4 regions of the Proteus vulgaris genome follow, and region 1 is predicted to be linked to each of the others. Evidence: predicted binding sites of a transcription regulator. Region 1 holds the regulator's gene; each other region holds the start of a gene.
What was found. Region 1 encodes CRP, which controls carbon source genes, mostly activating them, when cyclic AMP is high. Its sites were predicted from a motif close to ATGTGANNNNNNTCACAT; they were not measured.
Positions count from the first base shown of each region.

Region 2: deoC (deoxyribose-phosphate aldolase) is a predicted target of CRP. The motif match lies at 3,289-3,306, and genes of this name have one in related genera.
Region 3: serA (phosphoglycerate dehydrogenase) is a predicted target of CRP. The motif match lies at 3,472-3,489, and genes of this name have one in related genera.
Region 4: glpT (glycerol-3-phosphate transporter) is a predicted target of CRP. The motif match lies at 3,869-3,886, and genes of this name have one in related genera.

Region 1 covers NZ_CP090064.1:4,042,086-4,048,082, reverse strand. The annotation lists gene ppiA (peptidylprolyl isomerase A) at 1-519, shown strand, start outside; gene LW139_RS19150 (aminodeoxychorismate synthase component II) at 894-1,469, shown strand; gene argD (bifunctional acetylornithine/succinyldiaminopimelate transaminase) at 1,587-2,801, shown strand; gene crp (cAMP-activated global transcriptional regulator CRP) at 2,897-3,529, opposite strand; gene LW139_RS19135 (OsmC family protein) at 3,843-4,250, shown strand; gene LW139_RS19130 (phosphoribulokinase) at 4,339-5,208, opposite strand; gene LW139_RS19125 (YheU family protein) at 5,271-5,492, opposite strand; gene LW139_RS19120 (hydrolase) at 5,489-5,997, opposite strand, start outside.
Region 2 covers NZ_CP090064.1:3,702,414-3,708,410, reverse strand. The annotation lists gene LW139_RS17690 (patatin-like phospholipase family protein) at 1-583, shown strand, start outside; gene LW139_RS17685 (TatD family hydrolase) at 586-1,368, shown strand; gene LW139_RS17680 (NupC/NupG family nucleoside CNT transporter) at 1,716-3,017, shown strand; gene deoC (deoxyribose-phosphate aldolase) at 3,538-4,317, shown strand; gene deoA (thymidine phosphorylase) at 4,385-5,707, shown strand; gene deoB (phosphopentomutase) at 5,774-5,997, shown strand, end outside.
Region 3 covers NZ_CP090064.1:3,048,308-3,054,304, reverse strand. The annotation lists gene LW139_RS14740 (hypothetical protein) at 1-34, shown strand, start outside; gene argO (arginine exporter ArgO) at 175-798, shown strand; gene LW139_RS14730 (oxidative stress defense protein) at 886-1,620, shown strand; gene LW139_RS14725 (LysR family transcriptional regulator ArgP) at 1,692-2,591, opposite strand; gene rpiA (ribose-5-phosphate isomerase RpiA) at 2,753-3,409, shown strand; gene serA (phosphoglycerate dehydrogenase) at 3,682-4,932, shown strand; gene LW139_RS14710 (type I secretion system permease/ATPase) at 5,003-5,997, opposite strand, start outside.
Region 4 covers NZ_CP090064.1:495,693-501,689, forward strand. The annotation lists gene LW139_RS02450 (hypothetical protein) at 1-266, opposite strand, end outside; gene LW139_RS02455 (LemA family protein) at 303-860, opposite strand; gene glpQ (glycerophosphodiester phosphodiesterase) at 1,125-2,204, opposite strand; gene glpT (glycerol-3-phosphate transporter) at 2,339-3,691, opposite strand; gene glpA (anaerobic glycerol-3-phosphate dehydrogenase subunit A) at 4,072-5,730, shown strand; gene glpB (glycerol-3-phosphate dehydrogenase subunit GlpB) at 5,720-5,997, shown strand, end outside.

The sequences.
Region 1 (5,997 bases):
GCGACTTTTGCAATGGCAACGGGAGAAACCTTCGTTAAATTAGTCACCTCTGAAGGCAATATTGAAATATCACTGGATAATAAAAAAGCCCCAATAACAACGAAAAATTTTATTCAGTATGTCGAAGATGGATACTATAACGGCACAACTTTTCATCGTGTTATCCCCGGTTTTATGGTTCAAGGCGGTGGTTTCACTGCTGATTTGCAACAAAAGCAGACCAGAGCGCCAATTAAAAATGAAGCAGATAATGGGTTACGTAATGTAAAAGGCTCTATTGCTATGGCACGTACGTCGGATAAAGACAGTGCAACCAGTCAATTCTTTATTAATGTGGCTGATAATGCCTTTTTAGATCACGGTCAACGTGATTTTGGTTATGCCGTATTTGGTAAAGTGGTAAAGGGTATGGATGTGGTTGATAAAATTTCACAAGCTCAAACCCGCAATATTGGTCCTTACCAAAATGTGCCGGTAAAAACGGTTACTATTTTATCTGCTGAAGTCGTAAAAGAATAAACGCATTATTGGGATAGGGTATTTACGTATTCTGATAAGATAAAATACATATAAACCGGAGTGAAAGTATTCATTCCGGGGTTTTTAGTACGAAAAAAATATTTTTTATCGTCTGTTTTTTCGTGTGATCTCCTGCAATAAGTATTCATTACACTATTAATCACTGTATTCATCATCAATTACCGTCATTATTGTTATTGCGCAATAAATCAGCAGATTTTCTTGCTTACTATTCATATTTTATACCTGTGCTATGATAATCGGCTTTGTTGTACCCAAGTCGGTTAAACAACGAGCTATTTTGGCAAATATACACTCGCTTTAAAATAGTAATAAAATAGATAATGATAAGAAAATCAGTCGGATAGGCTAATATGCTGTTACTTATTGATAATTACGACTCGTTTACCTACAACCTCTATCAGTATTTCTGTGAATTGGGTGCTGAGGTTGTTGTTAAGCGTAACGATGAGATTGGACTTAAAGAGATAGAAAAGATGATGCCAGCACATCTTGTTATCTCGCCAGGACCTTGTACTCCTGATGAAGCCGGGATCTCTCTTGAGGCTATACAGCGGTTTGCAGGTGAAATTCCTATTCTTGGCGTTTGTCTTGGACATCAAGCAATAGGGCAAGCTTTTGGTGCATCTGTTATTAGAGCACGAGAAGTTATGCATGGTAAAAATTCATTGATACATCATAACCAACAAGGCGTTTTTAAAGGACTTAATCGTCCTTTAAGTGTAACGCGCTATCACTCTTTAGTGATAGATGCTACGACGTTACCTGTGCCTTTTGAAGTAACGGCATGGAGCCAACATGATGGAAATGTTGATGAAATTATGGGAATTCGCCATCGTACACTTCCAATTGAAGGGGTTCAATTTCACCCAGAAAGTATTTTAAGTGAACAAGGGCATGAGTTATTAAATAATTTTCTTAAATATTAATAAGATAGTATTTAAATAGCGAAATAACGCCTTTTTATACAAAACCACATTTGATTTTTTATTCATATTTAGTGATTATATTTTCACATTGAAGATGAATAACGATCAGGTGGGGTAATGACAAAGCAAAGCATCAACCGGGCAACTTACGATCAAGTAATGTTGCCAATTTATTCACCCGCAGAATTTATTCCTGTTAAAGGGGTGGGAAGTCGAGTTTGGGATCAGCAAGGAAAATCTTATATTGATTTTGCTGGTGGTATTGCTGTATTGGCATTAGGACATGCTCATCCTGCACTGAATCAAGCATTGAAAGAACAAAGTGAGCAACTCTGGCATGTGAGTAATATTTTTACAAATGAGCCTGCACTGCGTTTAGCACAAAAATTAATTGATAATACATTTGCAGAGCGTGTCTTTTTTGCTAATTCAGGCGCTGAAGCGAATGAAGCTGCATTTAAATTAGCTCGCCATTATGCGATCACTCGTCATAGTCCTTATAAAACCAAAATTATTGCTTTTCACCATGCCTTCCATGGTCGAACTCTGTTCACTGTATCTGTAGGAGGACAGCCTAAATATGCAGATGGGTTTGGCCCAAAACCTGCCGATATCGTACACGTTCCTTTTAATGATTTAGATGCCGTGAAAGCGGTTATTGATGATCATACATGTGCCGTTGTACTAGAACCAGTACAAGGTGAAGGCGGTGTAACAGCTGCTACTCCTGAATTTATGAGGGGGCTACGTGAGTTGTGCGATAAACATCAAGCATTACTTGTTCTTGATGAGGTACAAACGGGTATGGGGCGTACAGGTAAGCTTTTTGCTTATATGAATTACGATGTAACTCCCGATATTATTACTACGGCAAAGGCGCTAGGAAGTGGTTTTCCACTCAGTGCGATGTTAACGACACAAGAGATAGCGTCGGTAATGGGAGTAGGAACTCATGGTACAACTTATGGTGGTAATCCATTAGCGTGTGCAGTGGGTAATGTTGCATTTGATTTAATCAATACACCAGAGGTACTTGAGGGTGTAGAAAAGCGCTATCAGTGGATTGTAGACGAGCTCACGGCAATAAACCAAACCTACAACGTCTTTTCGCAAATCCGTGGGCAAGGATTATTGATTGGTGCACAACTTGCACCACAATATGAAGGCAAAGCGAAAATACTATTAGGGTTAGCTGCAAAACATGGGTTAATGATGTTAAATGCAGGGGCTGATGTTATGCGTTTTACGCCATCATTAATTATTACCCAAGAAGAATTACAAGAAGGAATGGCGGCATTAAAAGCAGCTATTGCGGAGTTTGTAAAAGAGTAGTCCTTATTATAAACCCCATCACAAGAATGGGGTTTATACAGATTTTTTATCAATAGCCCTTTGTATCGGGCTATTGTTTGTTCGGGCAGGGAAACTTAGCGAGTCCCGTAAACGACGATTGTTTTACCGTGTGCAGAGATCAGGTTTTGATCTTCTAGCATTTTAAGAATACGGCCTACAGTTTCGCGTGAACAACCAACAATTTGACCGATTTCCTGACGTGTAATTTTAATTTGCATGCCATCAGGATGCGTCATAGCATCGGGTTGTTTTGCTAAGTTTAGTAAGGTTTGTGCAATACGACCTGTTACATCAAGGAAAGCAAGGTTACCTACTTTTTCTGATGTGGTTTGTAATCTGTTCGCCATTTGAGCTGACAGGCGCATCAGAATATCAGGGTTGACCTGAATTAATTGGCGGAATTTTTTATAGGAAATTTCTGCTACTTCACAGGCTGTTTTTGCTCTAACCCATGCACTACGTTCTTGATCTTCTTCAAATAATCCAAGTTCACCGATGAAATCGCCCTGATTCAGGTAGGAGAGGATCATTTCTTTCCCTTCTTCATCTTTAATAAGAACAGCCACGGAACCTTTAACAATATAATAAAGTGTTTCCGCTTTCTCACCTTGGTGGATCAGCGTGCTCTTGGATGGATATTTGTGAATATGGCAGTGTGACAAAAACCATTCAAGAGTCGGGTCTGTTTGCGGCTTGCCGAGAACCATTCGCGTTATCCTCTGTACGTTAAATGCAGCCATTCAAAACGGATAGACTCCCTTTTGAGACAGCGTGCTTAAAAATCCTATCTTGACCTATTAACTTCCTGAGAACACGGTAAGTTAATATGGAGTAGATTATAATAAATGAGAAAATAATGCATTGATCTTAACCACTATCATCAAGCAGATATTGTTTTTAACACAATTAGTGCATTAAGTCTCGTTTTACGCAGTCAGCATAATAAACCTATTTGCTAATTGCTAGTTGAATTATGAGAATGTACTCTTTTAGTTTCTGTCATGTTTAGGGGGAAAATAAATGGAAGCACGAGTTAAGTGGGTTGAAGATTTATCTTTTGTTGGTGAGTCTTCATCAGGTCATCAAATAATGATGGATGGGAACTCTGGCGATAAAGCACCAAGCCCAATGGAAATGGTCTTAATTGCTGCGGGTGGATGCAGTGCGATTGATGTCGTTAGTATTTTACGCAAAGGGCGACATCAAGTCACTGATTGTGAAGTGAAATTAACATCAGAGCGTCGTGAAGAAGCTCCACGTTTATTTACTGATATCAATTTACATTTTATTGTTTCAGGTAAAGAACTCACAGATAAAATTGTTGAACGAGCAGTTCAATTATCTGCAGAAAAATATTGTTCCGTCTCTTTAATGTTAGGAAAAGCAGCTAATATTACACATTCATTCGAAATAAAAGACGCTGAATAAATTTGATATTTTAAAATAAAGTTTAATTTAGAAATAATATCCCTTAATAAAGGGGATATTATTTTTATAAAAATAGATTTTATTTTTGTTAACTGATCTTTTCGCCATTTAATAATTTTTTGACTAATGGCGCCATAATTAACTCCATCGCTAATCCTAATTTTCCACCAGGCACCACAATTGTATTTATTGTTGACATAAATGAGCCATGCAACATTGCCAGTAAATAAGGAAAATCAATATCCGTTAAGCCTCTAAAGCGAATAACAATAAAACTTTCATCAAGAGTTGGGATAGCTTTAGCTGAGAATGGGTTTGATGTATCGACAGTAGGGACTCGTTGAAAGTTGATGTGAGTACGCGAAAATTGCGGAATGATATAGTTAATATAATCATCCATAGAACGCACCACTGAATCTCTTACGGCTTCTTGTGAGTGGCCCCGTTCGGTTGTGTCTCGGATAAGTTTTTGTATCCACTCAAGGTTAACGATAGGAACTACACCCACTAGTAAATCAACATGCTGTGCGACATCGTGTTCATCAGTGACAACACCTCCGTGTAATCCTTCATAAAAGAGTACATCGGTATTATTGGGTAATGATTCCCATGGTGTAAAAGTCCCTGGTAATTGGTTGTAGGGCGTTGCTTCATCATAAGAGTGCAAATATTTACGTGATTGGCCTTGTCCTGTTTCACTATAATGGCTGAATGTGGAACTCAGTAGGCTAAAATCATTTGCTTCAGGGCCAAAATAGCTAATATGTCGCCCTTGTTCTTTGGCTTTTCTTATCGCCATGTCCATTTCAGGGCGAGTATAACGATGAAAACTATCCCCATCAATTAAAGCAGAATGTGCATTAAGTTGCTGGAATATCTTACGAAAAGCTTGGCTCGTGGTAGTCGTTCCTGCTCCACTTGAGCCAGTAACCGCGATGATAGGATGTTTGACTGACATAGGTTATCCTTTTGCAAAATAAGGTTAGCCCTTATTGGTGGCGATATTTCGCTCTGGAGTGATTAATCAGAGCGAAATTGCGATGCAGGCATAATATTGACGCTTTCATGAAGTTCTGACCAAACTAATACGGCTTCACCGGATTTAAGTTGTTTTTTTACGTCGGCGACTTTTTGTTCAAGCGTTTTCTCTTGGATACCATAATCGGTGCCTTCTCGTAAAACGAAACTTTCAATAAGATTGTCTAGAGTCTCTGAGGAAAGTTCGTTCCAAGGTATTATCATTTGGTTTTCTCCAAATAAGCGGATAACCAGTCAGGTATCCGATTTTCAAGCCACATCACGGGTTTAGAAAGCTTGCCACTGACAAAACCTACATGCCCGCCAAATTCAGTAAGTTGATACTCAATATTATTGGGTAGTGTTGTGATATCAGGAATAACATCCGCAGACATAAAAGGATCATCTTTAGCGTGAATGATCAGTGTCGTTTTCTTTATTTTATTTAATAAAGGCAAAGCACTACATTGACGATAGTAATCTAGGGCATCTTTGAATCCATGAATTTTAGAGGTAATTAGATCGTCAAATTGGCGTAGCTTTTTGATGGACTTTATCGTCAACAAACTAATTGGCAATGATTCAGGATAGCGGATCAACTTGCGTGTCGCGTTATTTTTTAGTCCTTTTAATAGATACCATTGATAAAAACGGGAAAAGCCATGCTCAATTTTAGCTGAACAAGGCTCTAACATTAATGGTGCTGATACAATAACAGCGGCATCTACAA
Region 2 (5,997 bases), 340 kb from region 1:
TGATATCATCAAAGCATCTAGTGCAATTCCTGCTTTTTATCGTAATGGTGTTTTATTCCATGATGTTGTCTATCATGATGGCGGAATAAGTGATGCTATTCCTGTCAGGGAAGCTTATCGGCGGGGTTGTCGTACTATTGTTGTTGTGCGTACGGTGCCTTCTGAATATCAATATACCACTGAGTGGGTCGATCGTATGGGTAAATGGTTCGAAAATAGCCGTTTACAACGTTTTATGGCGATGGCTCAAGTTCATATTGAAACCTATACCGAAACACTTAAATTTATTCAATCGCCTCCAGAAGATGTTGTGGTTATCGAAATCTATCCACCAACGACGTTACAATCAAGTGCATTAGGTAGTCGTTTAAATGCATTAAATCATGATTATCATGTAGGTAGGCGTTGTGGACGCTATTTTTTAGCGACAATAGGTCAGCATTTTTCTAAGAAAAAATTCAAACAGCATGATAAAAAAATCTTTAGCCTATTTGAGCAAGAAGCAAAGGCGGATAAAGCGGAGGATGCTTCTATTATTCAACAAGGAACAAGAAGCGTGCATCCTGATGTAAGGCAGGTTTAAGAATGAATAAATTTATTGATACTCACTGTCATTTTGATTTTCCTGTTTTTTATAATGATATTGCGAATAGCTTATCTTTAGCGCATCAAGCGCAAGTTAAAAAAATTATTATTCCTGCAGTTGCTCGTTGGAATTTTGATGTGGTGACTGAGTTATCAAATGAATATCCTCAATTATATAGCGCATTAGGATTACATCCTTTATATATTGAAGAGCATAAAGAGCAGCATCTCATTGAATTAGAACAGAAACTAAAAATAGATCCTCGTTGTGTTGCTATCGGAGAAATAGGGCTTGATGACTATATGGATAACCCGCAACCAGAAAAGCAGGAACGCTTTTTAATTGCACAACTTAAATTAGCAACTAAGTTTGATTTACCCGTTATTTTACACTCACGTAAAACTCACGATAAGTTAAGTGCGCTGTTACGTCGTTATGATGTTCCGCGTAAAGGGGTTGTACACGGTTTTGCAGGAAGCCAGCAACAAGCTGAAAAATTTATTCAGCAAGGTTATTTTATTGGTGTTGGTGGTACGATTACTTATGAACGAGCACAAAAGACACGTCGAGCAATTGCTTCATTGCCACTCGAATCGCTATTACTAGAAACAGATGCTCCTGATATGCCAGTGAGTGGTTTCCAAGGTGAGCCTAATCGGCCTGAGCGTATTCAATATGTTTTTTCCCAACTCTGTGAGCTACGTCAAGAACCCTCTGAGGTAATTGCACAGCAACTCTATCTTAATAGCCTACAATTATTTCGGTTAACAGATAATGCCTAGTTGTTGAATTGATTCATTCTACGATTAAAAATTCATTTTAATTTAATCTTATTTATATGAATAAGGTGTTTATTTAACTTTATTGTCTAAGATTGAATACAAGGATTGTTAATCATATGATGTTTTCCCTTTATTCAACCTATTCAATAAATGCGTTTTCCTCTCTTTTTATGTGATCTGCTTCTCATTTGTGACCTTTTTGTTACTTTTTTCAGATCCTATTTGTGATGGATGTTGAGGGTTCTTTTCTTAGACTAGGTATAATTATCCGGCAAAAAGAGTCAATAAGCTCTGACTAGAGCGTTATTGATAATCCATTAAATTTTTATATGAACAGGGATCCTTCAATGCAACTCATTATGAGCTTGGTCGGAATGGCAACATTAATTTTGATAGCCATTCTGTTTTCCAGCAATCGACGTGCAATTAGACTACGTACAGTTGGTGGCGCATTCCTTATTCAGATTGGCTTAGGTGCATTTGTTCTTTATTCCGACGGTGGTCGCGAGGTACTTCTTGCGGTTTCTGATGGCGTCAAGAATGTAATTGATTACGGCAATAACGGGATGAGCTTCCTATTTGCAGGCCTAGTATCAGATAAAATGTTCGAGTTGTTTGGTGGTGGCGGTTTCGTATTCGCCCTACGCGTACTGCCTGTTATCGTGTTCTTCTCTTCACTCATTGCAGTGCTGTATTACCTTGGCATTATGCAAATTGTCATTAAAATTCTCGGTGGTGGCTTACAAAAAGTACTTGGCACATCACGAACAGAATCTATGTCTGCCACTGCAAATATTTTCGTTGGACAAACAGAAGCCCCACTTGTTGTTCGCCCTTATATTGCAAGAATGACAACCTCTGAACTCTTTGCTGTTATGTGTGGTGGTTTAGCTTCTGTTGCGGGTTCAGTGCTTGCTGGGTATGCCAGCATGGGTGTGCCATTAGAGTATTTGATCACCGCATCCTTTATGGCGGCGCCAGGTGGTTTACTCTTTGCTAAATTGTTGATCCCTGAAACAGAAACGCCAGACGATCAAAAAGATGCGCTTGATAAAATGGCAGATGACGAAAAACCAGCCAATATTATCGATGCCGCAGCTGCGGGCGCATCTTCTGGTCTACAGCTTGCCCTAAACGTAGGTGCCATGTTGCTTGCTTTCGTCGCCTTGATTGCATTAGTCAATGGTATTCTTGGTGGCATTGGTGGCTGGTTTGGCTATGAGAATTTCTCATTAGAACTGGTGCTAGGTTGGGTATTTGCACCAATTGCCTTCTTGATTGGTGTACCTTGGAGTGAGGCAACCATTGCCGGCTCATTTATTGGACAAAAAATTGTTATCAATGAGTTCTATGCTTACTCTGAATTTAGTAAATACCTAAAAGAGGATGCATTAGTTGCAGGTTCTGGATTAGTAGTATTATCTGCTCAAACGAAGGTTATTATCTCCTTTGCATTATGTGGTTTTGCTAACCTATCTTCTGTTGCTGTACTGCTAGGTGGTTTAGGTGGAATGGCGCCAAACCGTCGTAAAGATGTGGCTCGTTTAGGAATGAAAGCTGTGCTAGCTGGTACACTCTCTAACTTAATGAGTGCAACAATTGCAGGATTCTTCTTTGCATTAACGGCAATGGCAGTTGTTGCCGCTTAATTGATTTAATTGTAAAGAGCAGATGGGTATTTTACCTATCTGCTCTTTTATGTTTGTTTTCTGTTGTAATGTTAACTACTTTTATTGTGTGAGATATTTCGCAGATTGTATTGAATATGGTCACAAAGGTTGTCATTTAATGTGTATTACACTTTTCTTGCGTTATAAAGACGACTTAAAAACGGTATTAAAGTAACATTAAACCAGAAAATGACCTAATTGTGATATCAATCACATTTTTATGTCATTGCTTGCAAGTTACATTTGATTAGTGTGACGTAAAGCACATCTAATTGTTCCTTAGCGTGTTCAAATAAGATGTGCTGAAACTTCATGGAATGGCGAAGGCTCAATGACGGGTCGCCGAAGTGAGCATAGCGCGGTGAGAGGGAGCTCAGCTGTCGTTGTAGCACTAGTTACAACAACATCTTCAAGGAACCAAGTCCGCTCGCCAACAAATTTAATCGCTAACCTTAAGCGTATGCCCAAAAGGGCTTAAGAAACATCGTTGGAGAGTTTTATGACAGATTTAACCGCTGCAGCGCGCCTTGCGCTGTCTTTGATGGATTTAACTACATTAAATGATGATGACACTGATGCAAAAGTGACTGCGTTATGTCATCAGGCTAAAAGCCCAGAAGGCAATACAGCCGCTATTTGTATCTACCCACGCTTTATTCCGTTAGCACGTAAAGTGTTACGCGAACAGGGTACACCAGAAGTCCGTATCGCAACCGTAACTAACTTCCCTCATGGTAATGATGATTTAGATATCGCATTAGCTGAAACCAATGCGGCATTAGCTTATGGCGCAGATGAGGTTGACGTAGTTTTCCCTTACCGTGCATTAATGGCAGGTAACGAGCAAATCGGTTTTGATATCGTTAAAGCATGTAAAGAAGCTTGCGCAGAAGCAGGTTCTTTATTGAAAGTCATCATTGAAACGGGTGAGCTGAAAGATCCTGCTCTTATCCGTAAAGCCTCTGAAATTTCAATCAAAGCGGGTGCTGACTTTATTAAAACTTCCACAGGTAAAGTACCTGTAAATGCAACACTGGAAAGCGCTGAGTTAATGATCCAAGTGATCCACGATATGGGTGTTGGCAAAGAAGTTGGTTTTAAACCTGCAGGTGGTGTTCGTACCGCTGAAGAAGCTGCTCAATATCTAGCATTAGCTAACCGCATTATGGGTGACAACTGGGTTGATGCCCGTCACTTCCGTTTTGGCGCATCAAGCTTGTTAGGTAATTTACTAGCCACTTTAGGTCATGGCGAGCAAAAATCGTCTAGTGGTTACTAATCCATTCGTGTAATACGCCCACGTTTTATTGTGGGCGTTATCAATGCTATAAAGCCAGGAGGTTGCAGTGTTTCTTGCCCAAGAGATTATTCGTAAAAAACGTGATGGTCATCCTTTAACAGAGGAAGAAATTCGTTTTTTCATTAACGGTGTCAGAGATAATACTGTTTCTGAAGGTCAAATTGCTGCATTAGCAATGACTATTTATTTCCACGATATGACGATGCCTGAGCGTGTTGCTCTGACATTAGCTATGCGTGATTCCGGTACAGTACTGAACTGGAAAAGCCTAAATTTAAACGGTCCAATTGTTGATAAACACTCAACAGGTGGTGTGGGTGATGTCACTTCACTGATGTTAGGGCCAATGGTTGCCGCGTGTGGCGGTTATGTTCCTATGATTTCAGGTCGTGGATTAGGTCATACAGGTGGAACATTAGATAAACTCGAAGCTATTCCAGGTTTCGATATCTTCCCTGATGATGAGAAATTCCGCGATATTATTCGTAACGTGGGTGTTGCTATTATCGGACAGACTAATTCATTAGCACCTGCTGATAAACGCTTTTATGCTACCCGTGATATTACTGCTACAGTTGATTCAATCCCTCTTATCACAGCCTCTATTCTAGGTAAAAAATTAGCTGAAGGCTTAGATGCATTAGTGATGGACGTTAAAGTGGGATCGGGTGCCTTTATGCCGACTTATCAGAAATCTGAAGAGCTGGCTGAGTCTATTGTTCAAGTAGCAAATGGCGCAGGCTGTCAAACTACAGCACTGTTAACGGATATGAATGAAGTTCTAGCTTCTAGCGCAGGTAATGCTGTCGAAGTTCGTGAAGCCGTTCAATTCTTAACTGGTGAATACCGTAATCCACGTCTATTTGAAGTTACTATGGCGCTGTGTGTTGAAATGTTAGTATCAGGCCGTTTAGCGGATGATCGTCAACAGGCTCGTCAAAAACTGCAAGATGTGTTGGATAACGGTAAAGCGGCAGAAGTCTTTGGTCGTATGGTTGCAGCACAGAAAGGCCCATCTGATTTTGTTGAAAACTACAATAAATACCTGCCAACTGCGGTATTAAGTAAACCTGTATTTGCTGAGAAAGCTGGGTTTATCACAGAAATGGATACGCGTGCATTAGGTATGTCTGTTGTGACATTAGGTGGTGGTCGTCGTAAAGCCACTGATGCAATTGATTATAGTGTGGGATTAAGCGACATCGTAGCGCTTGGTGCTGAAATCAATACAGACACTCCGTTAGCGATGATCCATGCTAACAGTGAAAAATCATGGCAAGAAGCTGCGGCTGAAGTCCGTAAAGCGATGGTAATTGGTGATAGCAAACGTGAAGCCTCACCAATGGTGTACCGTCAAATCAGCGAATAAGAACTCAATTACGATTTATAAGTGACATATCCGTGGTCTACGGAGAATGACACAGGAGAGAGAATTATGAAACGTGTACATATCATGGTATTAGATTCCTTCGGTATCGGTGCTGCTGGTGATGCAGAGAAATTCGGTGACCAAGGTTCAGATACTTTAGGGCATATCGCACAAGCGTTTGCTGACGGTAAAGCAGATAAAGAAGGTCGTAAAGGCCCACTTCATTTGCCAAATCTTTGCCGTTTAGGTTTAGGTAAAGCCGCTGAAGAATCAACAGGTAAATTCCCTAT
Region 3 (5,997 bases), 990 kb from region 1:
TCTATTAATGAATATGGTTATTTCATCTTATTAACCTTACTGAAATTATTATTTTTATCTATTTTATGGCCATTAGTTTTTCTTATTATCAATAAGAATGATTCATTTCCTCTAATATCAAAATCCCTCTATTATTCAGCTAATATCTAACGAATAATTATTAAGGTATTTTGCATGTTTACAACTTTTTTTCAGGGTTTTTTATTGAGTGCAGCCATGATTTTACCTATAGGTGCTCAGAATGCTTTTGTTTTACAGCAAGGGAGTAAAAAACAATTTCATTTAATGAGCGCATTTTTATGCGCTTTAAGTGATGTTGTATTAATAACAGCAGGTGTCTTTGGTGGCAGTGCATTGCTTAGTCAATCAGAAACACTTTTATTATTGATCACATGGGGAGGAGTGGTATTTTTACTTTGGTATGGTTGGAAAGCATTTAAAACAGCTTTTTCAAAAGATATCGAATTATCACAAAGTGAAAATCAGGTAAAAAACCGTTGGCGTGTGATTGTGACATTAATTGCCGTAACTTGGCTTAATCCTCATGTTTATTTAGATACTTTTGTTGTGATAGGCAGTATAGGTGGACAATTAACCACAGAGCTTCGCCCTTGGTTTACAATTGGTGCTGTATTTGCCTCTATAAGTTGGTTTTTCGCATTATCACTACTTGCGGCTTGGTTTTCTCCAATATTAAGCAAAACACACTCTCAACGCATTATTAATATGTTTGTAGGATGTGTGATGTGGTTTATTGCTGTTCAATTAGTAGCACAAGGATGGAAAACTCTCTTTTAATCTTAAAGAACTTTACATCATATATGCTAATGTTCTTCTTAGTCCTAAAAACAGGACATTAAAATTAATTTTGTCAGGGGGTTTTTTGTGAAATTAAGAGCGATTGTATTAGCATCCATGTTTACGCTGGGATTACCTTCCATTGCGCTAGCTGCTTCGGAGCCAGAAGGACCACATATTACAACATCGGGTAATGCGACAATTAAAGCAGCTCCTGATATGGCGACATTAAATATTCAGGTTAATGAAAGAGCAAAAGATGCGGCTCAGGCTAAGAAACAAGTCGATGAGCGTGTTGCAAAGTATTTTGCCTTCTTAAAAGAAAATGGTGTTGTGAAGGAAGATATCGACGCTGCTAATATCCGTACTCAACCAAACTATGAGTATGATAAAAAAGCAGAGCGTTCGGTGATTAATGGTTATACAGCAACACGTACTGTGAATGTCAAAATTAAGAAATTAGAACAGCTTAATACGTTACTTGATGGCGCATTAGCGGCTGGTTTAAATGAAATTAATAACGTTGAGTTTGGCGTAAATAATCCAGAACAATACAAAGTAAAAGCACGAGAAGTGGCCATTAAAAATGCCATTGATCAAGCAACTTCTGTTGCAAAAGGTTTTGGTGCTGATTTAGGTGCAGTCTATAGTGTAAGCTATCGTGCGCCAGAAGCGACACCTTATCCAATCGCACAAGTACGTATGGATGCAATGGCATTAAAAGCCCAAGCACCAGCAGCAGTGCAAGAAACTTATGAACAACAAAGTATCGAATTTAAAGATTATGTGGATGTTGTTTTTGAACTAAAACGCACTAAATAATTATGTTACGGTAAAAAAAATAGGCTTCTTAGAGAAGCCTATTTTTTGTGTTAAAAGATGAAATAGCCGTGCTACTCTTCACCTTGTTTTAAAACCTTACGGCCAAAATTAATCAGTGCATCTGTCACTTTTCTCATCGTTCTACTTTCTGGTGCAAAACGATGCCAATAAAGCATACGCCGCTGGCAAAGTCCCGGAGTTAAATCAACCAGCTCTCCACTCTTTAGCTCATTAGCAATTTGTAGATGAGGGATCATGCAACATGTCGAACCTTGTTTTGCTAATTGCACAAATGCTTCAGAAGAATTAACGATATGGCAAGGTACGCTACCCGGAGATAAACCAAAGTTTTGCTGTAAAAATGCTTGATGCATATCATCAAGATGGTCAAATGCGACTGCAGGGGCTTTTAATAACGATGACTTAGTTACGCCATTTGCAAAATAACGCTGAGCAAAATCAGGAGAGGCCACAAATAGATAATCAAGAGCGCCTAATTGATCAACAAGGCAACTTGGTAATGCTTGTGGCTGAATACTGATTGCACCAACGACTTCGCCTCTTCTTAAGCGTTCTTGTGTTCGCGTTTCATCTTCAACTTGTATATTAAGCCGAATAGGCAGTTGTGTTAAAACTGGGTGCAAAGCGGGTAATAACCACGTTGCTAAACTATCAGCATTCACCGCCAAAGAGAGTAAAAGCGGTGTGGAGCCACTATTTTCATCACCTAACCATTGTTCTTCAAGTAATTCTACTTGATGCAATAATGCCAATAGTTTTTGCCCTTGCTCTGTGGGCTTAGGGGGAACAGTTCGCACTAATAATGGTTGGCCGAATAAGTTTTCTAATTGTTTAATACGCTGTGAAACGGCAGATTGTGTAATACATAACTTTTGTGCAGCTCTTTCAAAACCACGTTCGCGAATGACGGCATCAAGGGCTTGTAATGCTCGATAATCAGGGCGTTTCATTAACAGACTCTCTTTGATTTTATATTCTGTTGCTTACTATGCCATATTTTTTGTTGTAATGAGTTAAAATGTTGCTTCTCAGTTTTTGATGTGTCTCGTGCTAGTTTTGAATGCAATATGCTATTCTTAGTCCATTAACGTGATAAATAAGGTTTTTTTAAATGACTCAGGATGAATTGAAAAAAGCAGTAGGTTGGGCGGCGCTTGAATATGTAAAACCCGGTACTATCGTGGGAGTGGGAACAGGCTCCACAGCTTCTCATTTTATTGACGCATTAGCGACAATGAAAGGTCAAATTGAAGGTACGGTTTCAAGTTCAGAAGCATCAACAGCAAAACTAAAAAGTTACGGCATTCCTGTTTTTGACTGTAATGAAGTCGATTCTTTAGATATCTATGTTGATGGTGCTGATGAAATCAACCACCATATGCAAATGATCAAAGGTGGCGGAGCTGCATTAACGCGAGAAAAAATTATTGCAGGTGTGGCAAAAACATTTATCTGTATCGTTGATGAATCTAAACAAGTGGATGTATTAGGTAAATTTCCTCTACCTGTTGAAGTTATTCCAATGGCGCGCTCTTATGTAGCTCGTGAATTGGTTAAATTGGGTGGTTTGCCTGAATATCGTGAAAACGTGGTAACAGATAATGGAAACGTTATTTTAGACGTTCATAACTTAACAATTCTTAACCCTATTGAACTGGAAAATAAAATTAACAGTATTCCAGGCGTGGTTACAGTAGGATTATTTGCTAATCGTGGTGCAAATGTCGTTTTAATGGGAACATCTGAAGGCGTTAAAACTATTAAGTAAGATGACTAAAAAGAGGTGGCGATGGCGACCTCTTTTTAAAATTATTTTAGAAACTGCAAATTCAGTGATATATATCACACCATAGTTATATCTCTCTTTAAAATCCTGCCTTTTTCAAAGTCAAAATCATTTTACTCGGTAGAAAATCGCTTTCTTTATCGCTTATTCTGCCATCACTGCAATCGGTTGTATTGCCACAAACTCTATTTTTGTTATGTTGTTGAGACAGGATTTTGTTTTTCATTAAATGTAACAACGATAGGGCAGGGTAAATGGTCAAAGTATCTTTGGAAAAAGAAAAGATAAAGTTTCTACTCCTTGAAGGTGTGCACCAAAGTGCAGTAGAAAATTTAAGAGCTGCGGGTTATACCAACATTGAATATCACAAAGGTGCGTTATCGGACGAAGAATTAAAAGAAGCTATCCGTGATGCACGTTTTGTTGGTCTTCGTTCCCGCACTCATTTAACAGAAGAAATTTTTGCAGCCGCTGAAAAATTAGTTGCTGTAGGATGCTTCTGTATTGGGACCAATCAAGTTGATTTAGATGCGGCAGCTCGTCGCGGTATCCCTGTTTTCAATGCGCCTTTCTCAAACACTCGTTCCGTGGCTGAGATGGTGCTAGGTGAATTACTGTTATTACTGCGCCGTATTCCGGAAGCCAACGCGAAAGCACATCGTGGTGTTTGGGATAAGCAAGCCAAAGGCTGTTTTGAAGCGCGTGGTAAAAAACTAGGTATTATTGGTTATGGCCATATTGGTACACAGTTAGGTATTTTGGCTGAAAGTGTCGGTTTAGATGTTTATTTTTATGACATTGAAAATAAACTGCCACTGGGTAATGCAACACAAATTCGTCATCTGTCTGAACTATTGAATATGTGTGACATTGTCAGCTTGCATGTACCAGAAACACCATCAACAAAGAATATGATTGGTCATGAAGAAATTCAGCGCATGAAACCAGGTTCAATTCTTATCAATGCTTCTCGTGGTACAGTGGTTGATATTCCTGCATTAGCACAAGCGTTAGAATCAAAACATTTATCTGGTGCTGCCGTTGACGTGTTCCCATCTGAGCCAGGTGCAAATAACGATCCTAACGATCCGTTTGTCTCTGAACTTATTAAATTCGATAACGTGATATTAACGCCACATATCGGTGGTTCAACACAAGAAGCGCAAGAAAATATTGGTTATGAAGTTGCTGGTAAATTAGCTAAATATTCAGATAATGGCTCTACGCTATCTGCGGTTAACTTCCCTGAAGTTTCATTACCAAGCCACGGCGATGATGTAAACCGTTTACTGCATATTCATGAAAACCGCCCAGGTATGATGAATAGTATCAATAATGTGTTTACTGAACAAAACATCAACGTGGCAGCACAATTCCTGCGAACTTCAGGCAATGTCGGTTATGTTGTGATTGATATTACAACGCAAACCAAGGCTCAAGCAGAGTTAGTGTTGCAAAAAATTAAAGCATTACCTGGTACTATTCGTGCTCGTATGCTGTACTAATTATTGATGTAATCATCAGTAAAATATTGAAGGCTCGGTATTTCGAGCCTTTTTTGTTTTTTAAACTTTATTATTGAATTTGCTGTTTCCATAATTGGTAATAAAGCGCTCTATTTTCAAGCAAATTAGAATGTGTTCCTTCTTCTAATATCCGTCCTTTATCTATGACATAAATATAATTTGAATGTGCTAAGGTATTGAGACGATGTGCAATACTAATCACGGTTCTGTTTTTACAAATCCGAGGTAAATTTGCCAAAACTTGCGCTTCAGAGATGTAATCTAATGCTGATGTGGCTTCATCTAAAATAAGAATACGTGGGTTTGTTAATAAAGCTCTTGCCAGTGCAATACGTTGGCGTTGCCCTCCTGATAAATTAGCTCCTCGCTCTCCGACTTGAGTGTTAAATCCCAAAGGAAGTTGCTCAATAAACTCTAGAGCGCCTGCAAGTTGGCATGCTTCTATTAATTCTCTTTCATTTGCATTGGGCTTTGATAAACGAATATTTTCGATAATAGATCCACTAAATAAAAAACTTTCTTGTAAAACAATGCTAATACTTTGGCGTAATGAGAGAGGATCGGCGATAGCCAAATCCATGCCATCAATATAAATTTGTCCTTGTTGAGGCGTATAGAGACGTTGAATTAAACGTGTAACGGTACTTTTTCCTGAGCCAGAGCGACCGGTAATACCAATAAATTGTCCAGCAGGAATAGAAAACGAGAGAGATTCAATAACATCTGGCGTATGAGCGGTATAACGAAAATAGACATTTGAAAAATCAATACGACCTATGATTTGGGGTACTGTTGCTAATCCATAATATTGATGTTCTGTCGGCGTATTTAAAATTTCACCGATACGACGTAGAGAAATCGTTGCTTGTTGAAAATCCTGCCAGCATTGTGCTAAACGTAAAATAGGTTGTGTGATATGCGCAGTAAAGAGATTAAATGCAATAAGTTCACCCACGGTCATTTGTGCATTAATAATTAAATTAACACCTTGCCACAAAATAATCGCCGTTGTGATTTTATGAATGATAAATATAAGCTGCTGAG
Region 4 (5,997 bases), 840 kb from region 1:
CCAATATTTCCAATATGATTTGAAATACCATAGGAAAATATCAAAATGACAGCGAATGCAATACAGGAGATAAGATTAACAACAGAGTCTTCACCGCTAGGATAAAGGCCATTTTCTCGCGAAAAAAACAGATAATTTCCAGCCACAAACGCTATCCCTAAAAAGGGAACAATACCTAAGTTGTTCTTCTTTTTTTGAGCACGTTTACTGCGTAAAAAATAGATTAATGCACCTACGGTACAGCCGATAAAAAAATAAATTAACACTGCAATTTATCCTTAATGCGGTTATTTAACTCATTGTTATTTAAAATGAATACCATCAAATTTCATTTCTTCTTTGGGTATTTCTAACAATTGCATGCGTTCAAAGCGGAAAAGGCCAGCAATTAAGCTATCAGGAAACATCTCTATTGCGGTGTTGTAGTTGGTGGTTGCATCATTAAAGCCTTCACGACGTTGAGCAATTTTATTTTCTACATCACTAACACCGGTTTGAAGTAGTGCTAATTGTTCACCAGAAATTAACGTCGGATAATTTTCAGCAAGGGCAATCATGCCTCGTAGTGCTGTATTCATCTCATTTGATGCGCTGATTTTTTCATTAATATTTTGTGCTTTAAAGTAGCGTTGTCTTGCATCGCTTAATGCAATAAATACACTTTTTTCGTGTTCCATTGCTTTTTCAGCTACCGCCATTAATTGAGGAATTTGGTCTGCTCTCTGTTTTAAAATAACATCAATGTTTGCAAATTGATTACTGACTTGATTGCGTGTCGCAATAAGACGGTTATAAATTGAAATACCCCAACTAATAAAAAGAACGATAAGAACGAGTAAAATAATGGCCATTATTGTCATTGTGATCCCTTCTTCTAAGTATTTAAGAAATGATGATAGCTAACTTAAAAAGTTATTTTGGTTTTTTAATTAAATTATTAGAGTAACTTAGATAAAGATGAAGAAATATACAATCAGAAAGGGCGCAAATATCCTATTTCAAGTTGCAGCATTGGTGACAGTGTTCACTTGCACTAACCACATACTAATGTATGCCTAGTATCTCATTCACTTGTCGCCTAGCTGCACCTTGAATTATTTAGAGCGTAAATAAAATGCGATGATTTATTTAGCTTGTTTTTGTAAGAACTTAACCCCTAAATCAGGGAAGTCTGTAAAGACACCTTCTGCACCCGCTTGGTTATAAATGATGTCGTAAAGTTGATCACCATCTTTTGCGTATTTAGGAAGTTTATCAATACGAACAGTAAACGGATGAATGGTCAATTTATTCGCATGAGCATCAGCAGACATACCCGTTAAGGTAATTTTTTCTGGCGTTGAGTTTTCTTCCACTAACATATGGTAATCAGGGCCAATTCCATCAGCATAAGTGGCAATCTCTTTCATTGCACCCGGCTTAAACATCCATTCATAGCTGTAGTTTGTCCATGTACCGTCAGGCTGTTTCTCATAAGTCTCATTCCAGTCGGTATAAGCAATTAACTGAACGAGTTTTAAGTCCATGCCCATTTTTGGCATTAATTCTGTTTTGATGCGTTTTAGGTCGTTAGCATCGAATGATTGTAGATAAACATTGTCAGTTTTTTTCGTATAACCGTACTGTTTAAGTACTTCCAGCACTTTGGTGGTAATGTCTTTACCTTCTTGTTCATGAAACCAAGGTGCTTTAATTTCAGGGTAAATACCAATATCTTGGCCTGTTGATTTGTTTAGACCTTGGATAAATTCAATTTCTTCTTGGAAAGTATGTACACGAAAATCCGATTTACCCATAGGGAAACGGTTTGGGTAACTTTGGACCTTTTTACCATCAACAATGTCAAAACCTTCGGTAAATTTCAGCCCTTTAATTTCCTCAAGCGTAAAATCGATAGCATAGTAACGGCCATCTTTTCTTGCTCTATCAGGATAACGATCAGCCACATCTGTTACACGATCAAGATAGTGGTCATGTAAAACAACTAATTCGTTGTCTTTGGTCATCACCAAGTCTTGCTCTAGATAATCTGCGCCTTGGGCATAAGCTAATGCTTTGGCAGGAAGCGTATGTTCAGGCAAATAACCACTTGCACCACGGTGAGCGATAACAACCTTATCGCTTGCCGCTTGTGCGATTGCACTTAAAGATAGAGTTAAAAGAACGCCTGCAACTAACGGTTTTATTCTAAAAGATGTACTCATAAAGCAGCTCCATTTTAATTCTACGTACAATAAAGTTATGTACAGTTGGCAATAAAAAAGCCACATCAAAACAGTTGATGTGGCTTGGTTTTAGAGATGAGATTTAGCTAATTTCATAAATAATCAGTTAGCGATTATTCGTACTTCTGAAGCATTTCACGTTTGTGTTTGGTTTCAGTAACCATCACGATAAGTAATAACACAACAGACAGTGCACTACCGCCGATCATGACCATAAAGCCACCATCCCAGCCGAAGTAGTCAACTGTGTAACCTACGATAGCACTCGCTGCAACAGAACCACCTAAGTAACCGAATAGACCGGTAAAGCCTGCTGCTGTACCTGCTGCTTTTTTCGGTGCAAGCTCAAGAGCATGCAGACCAATCAACATAACAGGACCGTAGATTAAGAAACCGATAATTAACATACACGCCATATCAACATTCGGGTTACCCGCTGGGTTCATCCAGAATACGATAGTTGCGATAGTAACTAAGGTCATGAAGAACACACCTGTTGCACCACGGTTACCTTTGAATACTTTATCTGACATCCAACCACACAGCAGTGTGCCCGGAATACCTGCGTATTCGTATAAGAAGTAAGCCCATGATGATTTATCCATTGCGAAGTGTTTTACTTCACGCAGATAAGTTGGTGACCAGTCCAGCACGCCGTAACGTAGTAAGTAAACGAACACGTTCGCAATCGCAATCATCCACAGAAGTTTGTTAGGGAACACATACTTCATAAAGATTTCTTTTGCAGTCAGTTCTTGTTCGTCAGTTTCCTTATAATCAGGTGGATAGTCGTTTTTGTACTCTTCGATTGAAGGTAAACCACATGATTGAGGGGTATCGCGCATTAATGCGAATGCGATCATTGCAACTAAAATTGCTGCAATTGCTGGCATATATAACGCTGCTTTCCAGTCGTTAAACCACGCCATACCTAATAAGAATAGTAACGGAGGTAAACCACCGCCGACGTTATGCGCACAGTTCCAAATTGAAACGATACCGCCACGTTCTTTCTGTGACCACCAGTGCACCATGGTACGTCCACAAGGAGGCCAACCCATACCTTGGAACCAACCACAAAGGAACAACAGAACGAACATAATCATAATGCTCGAAGTTGCCCATGGCACAAAGCCCATAAATAGCATCACTACAGACGCTAAAATAAGACCTGCTGGTAAGAAATAACGTGGGTTAGCACGGTCAGAGAATGAGCCCATGATAAACTTAGAGAAACCATAAGCAATTGAGATCCCTGATAAAGCAAAACCTAGGTCACCTTTAGAAAAACCTTCTTCTACGAGGTAAGGCATTGCTAACGCAAAGTTTTTTCTTACTAAATAATAAGCAGCATAACCGAAGAAAATCCCCATAAAGATCTGCCAGCGTAGGCGACGATAGACGGGATCTATCTGCTCTTTTGGCAAACGCGCTTTATGTGGCGCAGGTCTAAACAGACTTAACATATTAGCCTCCGATGGCTTTTATTTTAATATGTTGATATTAAATAATGACAAAACGAACAGTGAAATTATCAAAAAATTTTCTTTAACGAACTTAATAGTAAACTTATACAATCAAATTTACTGTGAGGTATTACTCAGTTGTCGAATAATTTTTCAAGATGTGCAATTTTGAGTGATATGTTAACTTTATCAAATACTTTTTGTTAAATAATTTGTGATTAGTATCACAGATGTGGTTTTAACTTTTCACTTGTGAGCGTTTCTCTTTCGTTTTTGCTCATTATCAAACATTAACCACACTTTTTGTGTATCTTATACACTATAATTAACGCTAAAGAATAATTAAGCGTTTGCTGAATGTAATGTGAGAGGGCATCTCTATGATGAGCGGTTCACCAGTGACAGAAACTGATGTCATTATTATTGGCGGAGGAGCAACCGGTGCAGGCATGGCAAGAGACTGTGCACGCCGTGGATTACGTTGCGTCCTGCTTGAAAGACACGATATTGCAACCGGTGCAACCGGTCGAAATCATGGGTTGTTACACAGTGGTGCGCGTTATGCAGTAACCGATCCTGAGTCAGCGCGTGAGTGTATTGAAGAGAATATGATCTTAAAACGGGTCGCTCGTCATTGTGTAGAAAAGACGGATGGCCTTTTTATTACCCTACCCGAAGATTCTTTAGAGTTTCAACAGACTTTTATTCAAGCTTGCCAAGCTGCAGGTATTGATGCTCAAGCGATTTCACCCGAAGAAGCTATTCGCTTAGAGCCTTCTGTTAATCCGAATCTAATCGGTGCAGTTAAAGTACCTGATGGCACAGTTGATCCGTTTCGTTTAACCGCAGCAAATATGTTAGATGCTCGCGAACATGGTGCACAAGTCCTGACCTATCATGAAGTCGTTGGCCTTATTCGTGAAGGTGATCGTGTTAAAGGTGTTAAAGTTTACGATCATCAAACGAAAAGAATGTACGAAATCCGCGCACAAATTGTGGCGAATGCTGGCGGTATTTGGGGACAAAAAATTGCTGAATACGGTGAGTTAAAAGTTCGAATGTTCCCAGCAAAAGGGGCATTACTGATTTTGGGTCATCGCATTAACAATATGGTGATCAACCGTTGTCGTAAACCTGCGGATGCCGATATTTTAGTACCTGGCGATACGATTTCATTAATTGGCACAACTTCAACACGCGTACCTTACGATGAAATTGACAATATGTATGTCACCCCTGAAGAAGTCGATATTCTTATTCGTGAAGGTTCAATGTTAGCGCCAAAACTGGCTCAAACTCGAATTCTACGTGCTTATGCTGGTGTACGTCCTTTAGTGGCAAGTGATGATGATCCGTCAGGTCGTAATGTTAGCCGTGGTATTGTTTTACTCGACCATGCGCAACGTGATGGATTAGAAGGCTTTATTACCATTACGGGCGGTAAATTAATGACTTACCGTTTAATGGCCGAATGGGCGACAGATAAAATCTGTGAGAAATTAAATGTCTCTGCAAAATGTACTACTGCAGAAGAGGCATTACCTGGCTCTCGCCAATCAGCAGAGCAAGCATTACGTAGCGTTGTTTCATTACCTGCACCAATTCGTGGTTCAGCGGTTTATCGTCATGGTGATTTAGCGAATAAATTACTGAGCAATGAACGTATTGATAAAAGCTTAGTATGTGAATGTGAAGCGGTAACGGCAGCTGAAGTTCGCTATGCGGTTAACTCTTTAACGGTTAATAACTTACTTGATTTACGTCGTCGTACTCGTGTGGGTATGGGAACTTGCCAAGGTGAACTCTGTGCTTGTCGTGCCGCTGGATTATTAAACCGTTTACAAGTTACTACTCCTCATGAATCAGAGCAGCAACTTGCTCATTTCCTGAATGAGCGTTGGAAAGGTATTCGACCAATTGCTTGGGGCAATGCATTACGTGAAAGTGAGTTTACCAGTTGGGTTTATCAAGGTTTATGTGGTTTAGATGCAGATATGATTGAAAAAACAGCTTCAGCGGAGGCAGATAATGAAATTTGACGTCATCATTATAGGTAGCGGACTGGCAGGATTAACTGCTGGTATTCGTCTTGCCGAAGCCGGTAAGTCTTGTGCAATCATTAGTAATGGTCAAAGTGCGTTGCATTTTTCATCAGGTTCATTGGATTTATTAACTCATCTACCTGATGGAACTGCGGTTACTCAGCCTAAAAAAGCACTGGCAACGTTAGCAGAGTTAGCGCCAAAACACCCGTATAGCCGTATTGGTGAGATACAAGTTTCAACTTTAATTGAACAAGCTCAGGC